4 regions of the Ferdinandcohnia sp. GQ5 genome follow, and region 2 is predicted to be linked to each of the others. Evidence: predicted binding sites of a transcription regulator. Region 2 holds the regulator's gene; each other region holds the start of a gene.
What was found. Region 2 encodes LexA, which represses DNA repair genes until DNA is damaged. Its sites were predicted from a motif close to CGAACATATGTTCG; they were not measured.
Positions count from the first base shown of each region.

Region 1: uvrB (excinuclease ABC subunit UvrB) is a predicted target of LexA. The motif match lies at 1,478-1,491, and genes of this name have one in related genera.
Region 3: AC6CHV_RS07650 (YolD-like family protein) is a predicted target of LexA. The motif match lies at 1,682-1,695, and genes of this name have one in related genera.
Region 4: AC6CHV_RS11925 (Y-family DNA polymerase) is a predicted target of LexA. The motif match lies at 1,760-1,773, and genes of this name have one in related genera.

Region 1 is NZ_JCAXEW010000003.1:79,419-82,639, forward strand. It holds gene AC6CHV_RS04665 (ABC transporter substrate-binding protein) at 1-936, shown strand, start outside; gene AC6CHV_RS04670 (DUF2198 family protein) at 1,010-1,237, shown strand; gene uvrB (excinuclease ABC subunit UvrB) at 1,594-3,221, shown strand, end outside.
Region 2 is NZ_JCAXEW010000001.1:32,959-36,179, reverse strand. It holds gene tkt (transketolase) at 1-925, opposite strand, end outside; gene AC6CHV_RS00160 (DUF896 domain-containing protein) at 1,038-1,268, opposite strand; gene lexA (transcriptional repressor LexA) at 1,674-2,300, shown strand; gene glnA (type I glutamate--ammonia ligase) at 2,388-3,221, opposite strand, start outside.
Region 3 is NZ_JCAXEW010000005.1:31,501-34,721, reverse strand. It holds gene AC6CHV_RS07655 (glutamine amidotransferase) at 1-431, shown strand, start outside; gene AC6CHV_RS07650 (YolD-like family protein) at 1,725-2,057, shown strand; gene AC6CHV_RS07645 (substrate-binding domain-containing protein) at 2,724-3,221, shown strand, end outside.
Region 4 is NZ_JCAXEW010000008.1:138,451-141,671, forward strand. It holds gene AC6CHV_RS11920 (YolD-like family protein) at 1-158, opposite strand, end outside; gene AC6CHV_RS11925 (Y-family DNA polymerase) at 479-1,741, opposite strand; gene AC6CHV_RS11930 (GNAT family N-acetyltransferase) at 1,913-2,413, opposite strand; gene AC6CHV_RS11935 (glutathione S-transferase family protein) at 2,428-3,221, opposite strand, start outside.

The DNA.
Region 1 (3,221 bases), on a different contig from region 2:
TTGCTACTGGTAGGGATTCTTGTTTTGGTATTAACAGGATGTGGCTCGGATACAGAGAACGGCTCCGTTACCAAATCTAAAGAAGCTCTGGTCATTGATAATTATGGAAGAGAAATAGAATTTACTGAGAAACCTTCAAAAGTATTAACCCTGGGGCCGAATGCAACCGAATTATTTATTGCATTAGGACTCTCTGATTATGTAATTGGAAACAGCTTGGACAATCATAGCCGCGGTGCTTTGCCTGAATACAAGGACGATTATGAGAAGATTCCAGAGCTTACGTACGGTTCTGCAACAAGGGAAGCTGTAATAACGAGTGGGGCAGATTTTATTTACGGCATTGATTGGGAATTTGGTAGTGAAGGTCTAGACGTGGATGAGCTTGAAAGCTATGGAATCAACGTATATATGAATAAAGCCACAACAATGGAAGAAATTTATCAGGAAATACGTGATATCGGTAAGATCTTTGACATTGAAGATCGAGCGGAGTCATTTGTTGAAGAACAAAAGGCACGAATTACTAGTGTGCATGAGAAATTGGATAATCATGAGCCAGTTGATGTACTAGTATATGATAGTGGCGGAAATGGCATTTTCACCGCGGGTGGAACAAATTTTGAAACGTTATTAATAGAGCTAGCAGGCGGCCGAAATATTTTTAATGATATCACAGACAAACAATGGACCACAGTTAGCTACGAAGAAGTACTTGCAAGGCAGCCAGATGTCATTCTAATTCACGATTATGATGCTCCTTCGATTGAGCAAAAAATAAAGGATATCAAAAATGACCCAGCGCTTTCACAACTTGAAAGTGTTAAAAATGAAAAGTTTGTCGTTATTTCATTAGAGAGTGTACTACCAGGAAACCGTATGGCGTATGCAGTTGAAACATTGGCTAAAGGATTCTATCCGGAATTGTTTAAATAGCAGGAGTAATCACGTGAATTCCTTAATTTGATTTGCTATATTGAAGATATGAAATTGAAAGGATACGAATTTAATGCTATTAAAACTATTGCTGGCGCTCATCCTTCCTGGTGTACTCGTCGTTTTCTTTACAAGAGTAACCTATAACCATTATGTGGGGTTTTTACTAGCGGTTGCCCTTATCGTTGCGTCTATTTATAAAGGATATGCCGATTCTGCGATTATCATCGCTGCTGATATTCTTTCGTTGGGAGCAGGATTCATGTATGCGAGAAATATGGGAAAAAGAGCGGGAAAATAAAGTCCTTCATCGAGATGATGAAGGACTTTTGTCTTTGAAATTACTTCGATTTATTTCAAACTTCTCCCACACTTAAACAAAGCTTTTATTTAATCTTACACTTCTAATTGCCCCTCTATGAATAAAAAAATTCAAATAAAAGATCACCTTTTATCATATAAAACTCCTTCAAAGTAAACCTATTTACCTAATTATAGTATGTTATATTTTTTATAAACTACATTTCAATAAATAAAAAATCGAATATCAGTTCGTATTTTTGTTTGTTTTAGGTCAGTTTGTGGTACAATATTTCTATCGAGAAAAAGTCAGTGGAAAATTACATAAAAACAAAAGAATGGATGGGAGGAACGTAAATGAAGGATCAATTTGAGTTAGTTTCAAAGTATTCACCACAGGGTGACCAACCACGAGCAATCCAACAGCTTGTTGATGGAATCAAAGCTGGCAAAAAAATTCAAACCTTATTAGGTGCTACGGGTACAGGAAAAACGTTTACGATTTCGAATGTGATCAAGGAAGTAAATCGACCGACACTTATCATTGCCCACAATAAAACATTGGCAGGTCAGCTTTATAGTGAATTTAAAGAGTTCTTTCCCAATAACGCTGTTGAATATTTTGTTAGTTATTATGACTACTTCCAACCAGAGGCATATGTTCCATCCTCTGATACATATATCGAGAAGGACTCAAGCGTGAATGATGAAATTGATAAATTACGACACTCAGCAACATCTTCACTTTTTGAACGTAGGGACGTCATCATTATTGCGAGTGTATCTTGCATTTATGGCTTGGGTTCTCCTGAGGAATATAGGGAACTCGTTGTTTCATTAAGAACGGGAATGGAAATCGAGCGAAATGAGCTTTTACGCAAATTAGTGGATGTTCAATATGAACGAAATGACATTGACTTCCGACGCGGAACCTTCCGTGTAAGAGGGGATGTTGTTGAAATTTTCCCCGCCTCACGTGATGAGCACTGTATTCGCGTGGAGTTTTTTGGTGATGAAATTGATCGGATTCGTGAGGTTGATGCCTTAACTGGTGAAATACTGGGTGAACGTGAGCATGTTGCAATATTCCCGGCATCCCACTTCGTAACCCGTGAAGAAAAAATGCAAATTGCGATCAAAAATATTGAGGCAGAGCTAGAAGAACGCTTAGCTGAACTTCGTGAAGATGGTCAATTATTACAAGCACAACGTCTTGAACAACGGACAAATTATGATCTTGAAATGATGCGTGAAATGGGCTTTTGTTCAGGTATTGAGAACTATTCACGTCATCTAACCTTACGCCCGCCAGGTTCAACACCTTATACTTTACTGGATTATTTTCCAGAGGATTTGTTAATTGTCGTTGATGAATCGCACGTTACATTGCCTCAGATTCGAGGCATGTTTAATGGTGACCAGGCAAGGAAACAAGTACTGGTTGATCACGGCTTCCGTCTTCCATCAGCATTGGATAACCGCCCTTTGCGTTTTGAGGAGTTTGAAAAGCATATCAATCAAATCATTAACGTCTCTGCTACACCTGGACCTTACGAAATCGAGCATACAGACGAAATGGTTGAACAAATTATTCGTCCAACTGGATTACTTGATCCAATTATTGAAGTTCGACCAATTCAAGGTCAAATTGATGATTTATTAGGTGAAATCCAAGACCGTGTAAACAAAAATGAACGAGTCCTGATTACTACCTTAACGAAAAAAATGTCTGAGGATTTAACAGATTACTTGAAGGACGTTGGGATTAAGGTAACCTATTTGCATTCAGAAATAAAAACACTAGAGCGGATTGAAATTATTCGTGACCTACGTATGGGTAAACATGATGTACTAGTAGGGATTAACCTGCTTCGAGAAGGACTGGATATTCCTGAAGTCTCACTTGTTGCCATTCTGGATGCGGATAAGGAAGGGTTCCTGCGTTCGGAACGATCACTCATTCAAACTATTGGTCGTGCCGCTCG
Region 2 (3,221 bases):
CACTTTGTTCACCATTTCTTTTTACTGTTTCCTCAAAATGAGTATAGACCTCAGTTGGAATGTGAAAATCATTTTCAAACGTCCAGTTATACGCTTCCTTCGTTAATTTTAATTCATCGGCTCCCAATGGTTCACCGTGTGCCTTTGACTTTCCAGCTCGGTTTGGAGAACCATAACCAATTGTCGTTCGAACTTCAATGAGAGCTGGACGTGCTAAATCTCCTTTAGCCTCCTCAATCGCTTTATCAATCGCTTCTACATCATTCCCATCCTCAACACGTAGATATTGCCAGCCATAGGACTTATACCTTTGTTCGATAGATTCTGAAAACGCTTGATTAAGATCACCATCAAGGGAAATATCATTAGAATCATACAAAACAATTAGTCGACCTAATTTTAGATGTCCTGCTAATGATGAAGCCTCACCTGATACACCTTCCATCAGGTCACCATCACCACAAATGGCATATGTATAATGGTTAACAATTTCAATTGAGTCATTATTATAGACACCCGCTAAATGGCGTTCTGCCATCGCCATTCCAACAGCCATAGCAATACCTTGGCCGAGTGGGCCAGTAGTTGCATCGACACCTGCCGTGTGGCCATACTCAGGATGCCCCGGGGTCTTACTGCCCCATTGGCGAAACTGCTTTAAGTCATCAATTGTTAAGTCGTAACCAGATAGGTGTAACATACTGTACAATAATGCAGAGCCGTGTCCCGCAGATAAAACAAATCGATCACGGTTGAACCAATGTGGGTTTTTCGGGTTATGTTTCATATGTCGAGTCCATAAAGCATATGTCATGGGTGCTGCTCCCATTGGCATACCTGGGTGTCCTGAATTTGCCTTTTCAACAGCATCAATAGAAAGTGTTCGAATTGACGCTATCGACAAGTCTGTTAGTGATTGTGTCATAAAAATAAACATCCTTTCAAGAGTTTCTAACGAACTAACATAAAACATAGCAGTTCTTCATTGATAGTATGCACAAAAAAAAAAGAATACATAGAAATCTATGTATTCTTTATTAATGCAATCTTTTCCGCTTACTATTTTTCAGTTTTTCTGGGGTTACATCATTACCCTCTGGATCAACAACTTTTACAGAATGTAATGTATTAGTCATTGAACTTCTAAAAACACGTAGGTACTCTTGTCTAAGCTCTTGCTGTTCTTCTTTTTCTTTATCCGTAAGACCAACTGTCTTCGCTTTTTTTGCAAGAGCATTGATCCGATTGATTTTATCTTTTGAAAGCATAATTATTACTCCTTGTTTATTCTTTTCTAAATCATAGTTCATAGTACTAGATGAAAAGATATTTTACAAGTCATCCACATTACGCATTTAGCTTGCACTAATAATAACCATTCCCATACTTAATAAAACAAATAGTACATAATAGATAAATCCGCCTTGTAATTTCCTTAACATCTTTATTTCACTCCTATAGAATGTTTGTTCGTATTTTATATTTCTATTATAGACCGAACATTTGTTTTGTGTCAACAAAAATTCGAACTTATGTTTGTATAATCTAGTAAAACATGCTATACTCAACTTAAGAAATTCGGTATTTGTCGAATTTACTAGGTCACCTGAACAGTGAGATCGAAGAGAAGATTTAAATACATATATAATATAAGTGCAAGGGGATGAGCGAAGATGACAACGAAGCTTTCTAAAAGACAGCAGGATATATTGAATTACATAAAACAAGAAGTTAAAGAAAAGGGCTACCCACCTTCCGTAAGGGAAATTGGGGAGGCTGTTGGTTTAGCATCAAGTTCAACAGTACACGGACATTTGTCCAGACTAGAAAGCAAAGGCTTGATTCGAAGAGACCCTACTAAACCTCGCGCGATTGAAATTTTACAAGTTGACGAAAATGAAACAATTCCAACTGCAAACGTTGTGAATGTCCCAGTCATAGGTAAGGTTACTGCAGGACAACCAATTACAGCTGTGGAAAATATTGAAGAGTACTTCCCATTACCTGATCGTTTTGCTGCCCATGATGACCAAATTTTTATGCTTGAGATAATGGGAGATAGTATGATCGAAGCGGGGATTCTTGACGGAGACTATGTGATTGTTAGACAACAGCATTCAGCTAACAATGGGGATATTGTTGTTGCAATGACAGAGGAAGATGAAGCGACTGTAAAACGTTTCTTTAAGGAAAAAGATCATATCCGCTTGCAACCGGAAAACTCAATGCTCGAACCGATCATCCTTAAAAACGTAGTCATATTAGGAAAAGTTATTGGCGTATACCGTACAATTCATTAATCTAAAAAAGGAACATTTCTAAATGAAATGTTCCTTTTTTATTAGCAAAAAAACCCTTAACACATCCACGTGTTAAGGGTTCATTTATTAATACATAGTCATGTATTGCTCTCTCTCCCATGGATGAACCTGGGTACGGAACATATCCCATTCGATCTCTTTTGCTTCAATAAAGTGTTCGAACAGATGTCCGCCTAATGCTTTGATTAACACTTCATCCTGCTTAAGCATATCCAATGCAAGAGATAAAGTTGGTGGTAAATCCACAATGCCCGCTTCATTACGCTCTTCTTTATTCATCACATAGATGTTTCTGTCAACAGGTGCTGGTGGTGTCAATTTGTTTTTGATACCATCTAATCCTGCAGCTAATAGTACAGCCATTGCCATATAAGGGTTTGCTGCCGGGTCAACTGAACGCACCTCGACACGTGTGCTTAAACCACGTGAAGCTGGGATACGAACAAGTGGACTTCTATTTTGAGCAGACCAAGCCACATAGCAAGGTGCTTCATAACCAGGTACTAGTCGTTTATATGAGTTTACAGTTGGATTTGTAACAGCTGTAAAATTAGGCGCATGCTTTAAAATACCTGCAATAAAATGTCTAGCATTATCACTTAATTGTAGATCCGCATTAGGATCAAAGAATGCATTTTCCGCGCCTTTGAATAATGATAGGTTACAGTGCATTCCTGAACCCGCTACTCCAAACAATGGTTTTGGCATAAAGGTTGCATGTAAACCATGTTTACGAGCAATTGTTTTTACAACAAGCTTAAAAGTCTGAATTTCATCACACGCTGTTAAAGCATCCTCGTATTTAAAATCAATTTCATGTTGTCCAGGTGCAACCTCATGGTGAGAAGCTTCAATTTCAAATCCCATTTCCTCAAGCTCTAATACGATATCACGGCGGCA
Region 3 (3,221 bases), on a different contig from region 2:
TTGAACAGGGTGGAAGTTTATTAATGATAGGAGGGTATTTAACTTTCCAGGGAATTGATGGAAAGGGTAGATATCATAATACTCCAATAGAAAAGTGCTTACCAGTTCAGATGCTTCCATATGATGATCGGGTTGAAATCCCAGAAGGTGTTAAACCAGAGGCTTTAATACCTGAACACATTATTTTGAATGATTTACCTGAACAATGGCCGGGGTTTTTAGGATATAATCGCCTTATAGCTAAAGATGATGCAACGGTTCTAGTTCAAGCAGGAAGCGACCCATTTCTATCAGTTTTAAAATATGGAAAAGGTAGAACAGCAGCATTTGCATCCGATTGTTCACCACATTGGGCACCGAAAGAATTTTTAAATTGGGAAGGATATGCTAAGCTTTGGAATAACATTGCAAATTGGCTAGCAAAAAAATAATAGTTTAAAGATGACTATTCAAATAGGGCAGTCTAAAAGATATAAATTACTTGTGGCTGCCTTTCTAGTAGAAAATTCAAGTTAGAACTTTGTGGGAGTACAAAGTTCTAACTTTTTTCTTGCATAACATTTGATCACAAGATATGGTCACAGTAGCTCCCTGAACTTTGTCGAAGCCTGATAGAAGAAAAGTTGTAAGATATGTAATTGATTAGCAGATTAATACTACAGCCACAAACATTTAAATTTTCAAACATTTTTTTGATTTATCGCAATTTTGGGTAGAGTTACAAGTTTATTAAAACTTTTATCTGAAGGGCTGTTTCATTCTATGGTAAATACATGCGTATAAACAGTGGACTGACTTTTGGGATGCTGTCGCAAGGGAAGCACCTCATTATGTAGTAAATGATTCAAGTTGAAGATTTGTAGAAAACAACAATAATACATATATTCGTTATTTAACAAAAAGACTTTAAAGTAGATTATTTATCATCTAACAGTGCGGCCAAGTAGTTTAAGCAATTTAGTTTCCAACTTTTTTGTCGCTTTACAGCTAATGCATACAAGGATGCAAATGAAAAAAATTCATATTACGCAACCAGGGAGGAAGGTTACGTTAATATTTTTAAACAAGCCAAATTTTTCATAAACTAATCTTGTAGATGAAATGCTAAGAGACTTGGAATTTCAAAAAAAATATATGAAATTGGATAAGTATTTTGAGAGTCTGTATGTGTTTGAAAAATTTAAAAGTGGTGTCAATGGCTTTTAAATATTATATTTTTCTTAAATTTAGTGATGAGGTACGTAGTACAGTTACCAAAGAAAAATGAAATCTTGATAAATACATTTGTGAAGACCAATGAAGAGGGAAAAATTACAGATATAAATTGGTTATCACATTTAAATAAAATTTCTTTTGAAGTTGAACAGGTAATGTTTTCTACCCTCTATTTAATAATAAAGGATATTGAGACAATTATTGAGTTGTTTAAATTGGAAAATGATGAAAAGGTCTGACTAAAGAACTTGATCAGTTAGTTTCATTACGTGCGTAAAAAGAAAGGACGGGGCTTATATTGAAGAAAATCTGTCCTTTATAACAGTATCTATTGATACACAGTACAACGATACTGCACATACAAAAGAAGTTATTTATACTACTTTGTCAAAGAATGTACTTGAAGTAACGGGTGATTTAGTTTAACAAGAACAGTCTTGATTGCTTTTTTTAACGCCCTATTAATCGAACATACATTCCTGTATAGTGCATTTAAAGGAGTGACCAACGTGTTAATAGATCGTGAAAAAATAAAAAGGGGCATGGCATTTGCGATGCCAGAAATGGTTGACTCTTATAGAAGAATTGATTGGGATAATAAGAAAGTTGAAAAACCTATATTAGATGAAAATCAATTAGAAGAGATAAACCAAACAATATGTAGTGCTATGGAGTACAACGAAGAGCTGGTATTCACTCTGTACTATAATGGTGGTTTTCAATTATTAATCGGAAAAGTGCACTTTGTGGAGCCTTTAACATCTGAGTTAAGAATTATAGATCATTTTGAAGAAATACATAGGGTTAGGTTTAAGGATATAGTTAATGTTTGTAATATATAATGGATAAAATTTACCGTATTTTCTTATGGATAGAAAAAACTAAAAATGAAAAGTACCCCTAATGAACTAGGGGTATTTCTTAAATAAAAGCAATTATTTCAAATGGTTAGGTAGTCGTTTAGTTCATTATATCTAAAGCTAAAATAAAATAGTTTTATAAGGAAAGTTATATAGAAAATATAAAAAATTCAAAAAAAATATTGACATTAATTAAATAAATTTATATCATTTATTGTGAGAACGTTACCATGTTTTTTTGAGAAACCAATTAATAATCAACTTTTTTTATTTGTATTTTGTGGTAACGTTACCACAAAAGATTAATATTCTATTTGGAGTATGAATTTAGTAAATGGTAAATTAGTAGAACTCACGTATAGACAATATAGATGTTATGAACAATGTATAGGAAAAACAACGGGTATATAAGCTTTTAGAAGATAGTCACTCCAAAAGGGTTAGAAAGGGAAAGCGATAAAAAGCTATTTTTTTTTATTGGTACGTGTGGTAGCGTTACCACATGTATAGAAGTATTCCTTATATATCTAAGGAATTGCTCGCATTCTTTATGGTAACGTTACCACTATAATAAAAATATTATTGTGTTTTCAATAAAATTGTTCACGTGTTATGTGAGATCGTTTTTGAAAAGGAAGGTAGATAGAAATGACTTCAATTAAAGATATAGCAAAACATTCTGGTTACTCTGTTTCAACCGTTTCGAGAGTAATAAATGAAACGGGATATGTTAGTGAAGACGCAAGAAAAAAAATCCTAGAAGTAGTAAATGCTTTTAATTATAAACCAAATTCGATTGCTAGAAGTATGGTAACGAAGCAAAGTAAATTTATTGGCCTTTTAATTCCACACATTAATAGTCCTTTTTTTACAGGGTTAGCTGTCTGCGTTGAGGAGGAGGCTAGGAGTTTAGGATACAATGTTCTTCTTTGCCATACAAAGGAAGATACAGAGATTGAGAAAGATTACTTGAAGGTACTTATGGAACGAAGAGTAGATGGGATCATTGCAACTCCTGTAGGAAAAAGTTTTAAAAGTTTTAAAGAAGCTTCGAAAGATATCCCGATAGTTTTTGTCGGGAGAACAGATGAGAAATCGAATATTAATAGTGTAGTGGTTGATAATGTCGGTGGAAGTAGGAATGTC
Region 4 (3,221 bases), on a different contig from region 2:
ATTGCCTCACAAAGAATGCCATTCATCTCTTCAATTTGCTGTTCATCAAGTTCTGGCTTTTGCTCATACGTGTCTTCTTCCGTCCAATCTCTAAGTATTTTTACATGCTCCGGCAGCATCATTGCTGTCCATTTTATAGATCCACGATCCCGTATCATTGCTAATCACCTTCTTTCTTACGTCTAGCTCCAGCACCTAGCCCCTCGAGGTCGCTTCAAGCCCTCCTGCGGCAGCAACACTAAGGAATGCTACGTGAGCATAACCCTCGCAAAAAATAAGCTTTGCTTATTTTTGAGCCTCCTCGTCGGGGTTCGGAGCGCTTGTCGGACTTGCACAGGACAAGGAAGGCTTCGGTAGCATAATCATCGCACGAAGAAAATACTCAGTATTTTCGAGGATGTGCTGACATCAACGTTTGCCACAGGACATGACGGTTTTTAGTCGATGTTCCTCTTTCCGGTGCTTGCGCTTTTGGTTTCTATTCCGCCTTATGTCCACCGACAAGCTTACTGCGGTGTCTTGATGTTCCGGCATTTGTGTAGGATACTGCACGCAGGATTGCATCGGAACCGTATTTCCCACGAATACCATCCATCACATAGCCAAGCTTATGCTGCTTAACTCGGTTGAGATAAAACAAATCCAATTGCATTTGTGTGTCATCTTCAATATTAGAAAGTGCAATTGAAATTTTACGGACTGTCTTCTGTACATAAAATTTCTCAAATAACTCAAGACATACGCGGTACATCTCCATTGTGATATTTGTCGGAGTATCAATGGTTTTGGAACGATAAAATCCTCCGCCAAACTCATCACGGCTATAATGAATACCGAGGCTAATCGTTCTTCCTGCTTTTTTATGTCTTCGAGCACGCCTCGCTACCTCTTCGCACATTTCAAGAATGACATGTTTGACTTCTTCCGGATCTGGATAATCACGCATAAGAATTTGGCTTTTCCCAAAACTGATCTGTCCCTGTATAATTGGTGCACCAATTTCTGATAAATCCACACCCCAAGCATGGTAATAGAGCTGATTTCCCATGACTCCGAATTTTTTCTCAAGTAGTTCAAGCGGATAATGGGCAAGCTGCCCAACCGTCGTAATCCCCATCCCATTCAAAGTTCGCTCAACTCTACTCCCAATCCCCCACATTTCTCTTAGCGGTGAGACTGTCCATAGCTTTTCTGGGATATCATCATAGGTCCATTCTGCAATCCCCTTCTTCTTCGCCTCTAAATCTAGGCAGAGCTTTGACATCAGCATATTGGGACCAATACCAATGGCACAAGCAAGCCCATATTCGGCCTCGATTTCCTGCTTAATTTTACGCGCAATCGTTGTTGCGTCTCCCCATAATTTTTCAGTCCCATCAACCTTGATAAAGCTTTCATCTACGCTATACACGTGGATTGCATTTTTAGGTACATACCGGTTAAAAAGTCTCGTAATTTCCGTTGAAATTCGTAAATAGATGGCCATTTTTGGATTTACAATTTTAATTCGTGGATCCTTAGGGATTTCAAAAAGTCTTGATCCTGTTTTTATCCCAAATTCCTTCTTTAGCTTTGGTGAAGCCGCAAGCACAATACTTCCCTGGCGTTCCGTATCTCCAACAACCGCTAAATAACATTCGAGCGGATCAAGACCTAATAAAACGGCAGCACAGCTTGCATAGAAGCTTTTTATATCCACGCACAAAATCTTTTGAACGGGCAACTGGCTGTAATCCACCATTTAACATCATCTCCAAAAAGAATATATGTTCGTATTGTATTCTTAATAATAGGAGAATATACGTTCGATTTCAATGGAAATTTCAAGAAGAATCCCAACGGTGTTTAAATCGAATACAGAAGGAACATAAAAAAAACCAACACGCTTAGAAAAGCGAATTGGTTTTTTATCTTATAAGGTCAATCGAAACGCTTTGACGATAATCCCATCATTTGCAGGCTCGAAATCATATTGTGGCAATCGCTCGAAGCCGTGCTTTGTATATAGCTGAATCGCATGTTTCATGAATTCACCGGTATGTAATCCGATATGCTGGTGTTTTTTTGCTTTGGAACGATTTATACATTCATTAATCAAAGCTGAAGCTACACCCTTTCCGCGAGCCTCAGGATTTACCGCTAGCATTCGAATTTCAGGATAATCCAACTTCTCCAGCTGACCTTCATATGCGTCTGTTTTAGCAGGAAACAAGACTACACTGCCAACAATTTTTTCATTAAGCTCACATACAATAAGCTCAGAACCGTGAAGGCGGTCAGCCTCAGACGAAATTGCCTGCTTAAGAGCTTGCCAATGAGGAGCTGGAATTGCCTTTGAATGCTCAAGATAAGCAGCAACTCGTTGCTCTCGAATGAAATCTAATTCATCCTGTTTAGCATCACGAATTTTCATGTTTGGCATTTCACCTACCTTTTTATTAAAAACTTTTCTTTTTTATTGCTCAATTCTTCACGGTTATGTTCGGAAAACCATACCGATTCGTCTGGTCCTTTAGGAAGAATATTGACTTCTCCTTTTGTAGGGTCAATGGTGATGGACAGGTGGTAATGACGCTTAATTGCATCAAAATCGGTTGTTTCACCGAAACCAGGTGTCTGGAACAAATCGCGGGCATAGCCCCATAGATTAGGAAACTCACGAATTAAATTACGGTTTGTACGAAAAGCTGAATAATAAGCAGCATCAAAGCGAACCAAAGTGGTGTATAAACGGACATCCGAATCCGTGATAAAATCCCCAAATAAGAAACGATGCTTGGACAAACGCTCCTCTAACTCATCTAATCTAGCAAATAATTGATCATAGGCTTGCTCATAAGCCTCCTGAGAATGGGCGAATCCACATTGGTACACGCCATTATTTACATCATGAAAAATGACATCGTTCAATGCATCGATTTCTTCACGCAATGCACTTGGAAATAAATCTGGAGCATTTTCCTTGTGGAAAGGAGACCAAACCGTTTCAAAATAGTTGGTAAGCTTAAAATAATCATTATTCACAGCCTGTTTGGTTTCAAGATCAACCATGACTGGTACAGTCGGTCTACCTGTATAATCAGGGTCCGCATTCTTATAGACCTCACTCACATACTGAACACTAAGAACAGGATCAACTCCATTGTCATCTAAGGAAAATTCCCAATCTACACGCTCAATTCTTGGTCTCATTGGACTTACTTTCCCTAAGCTAATCGCGT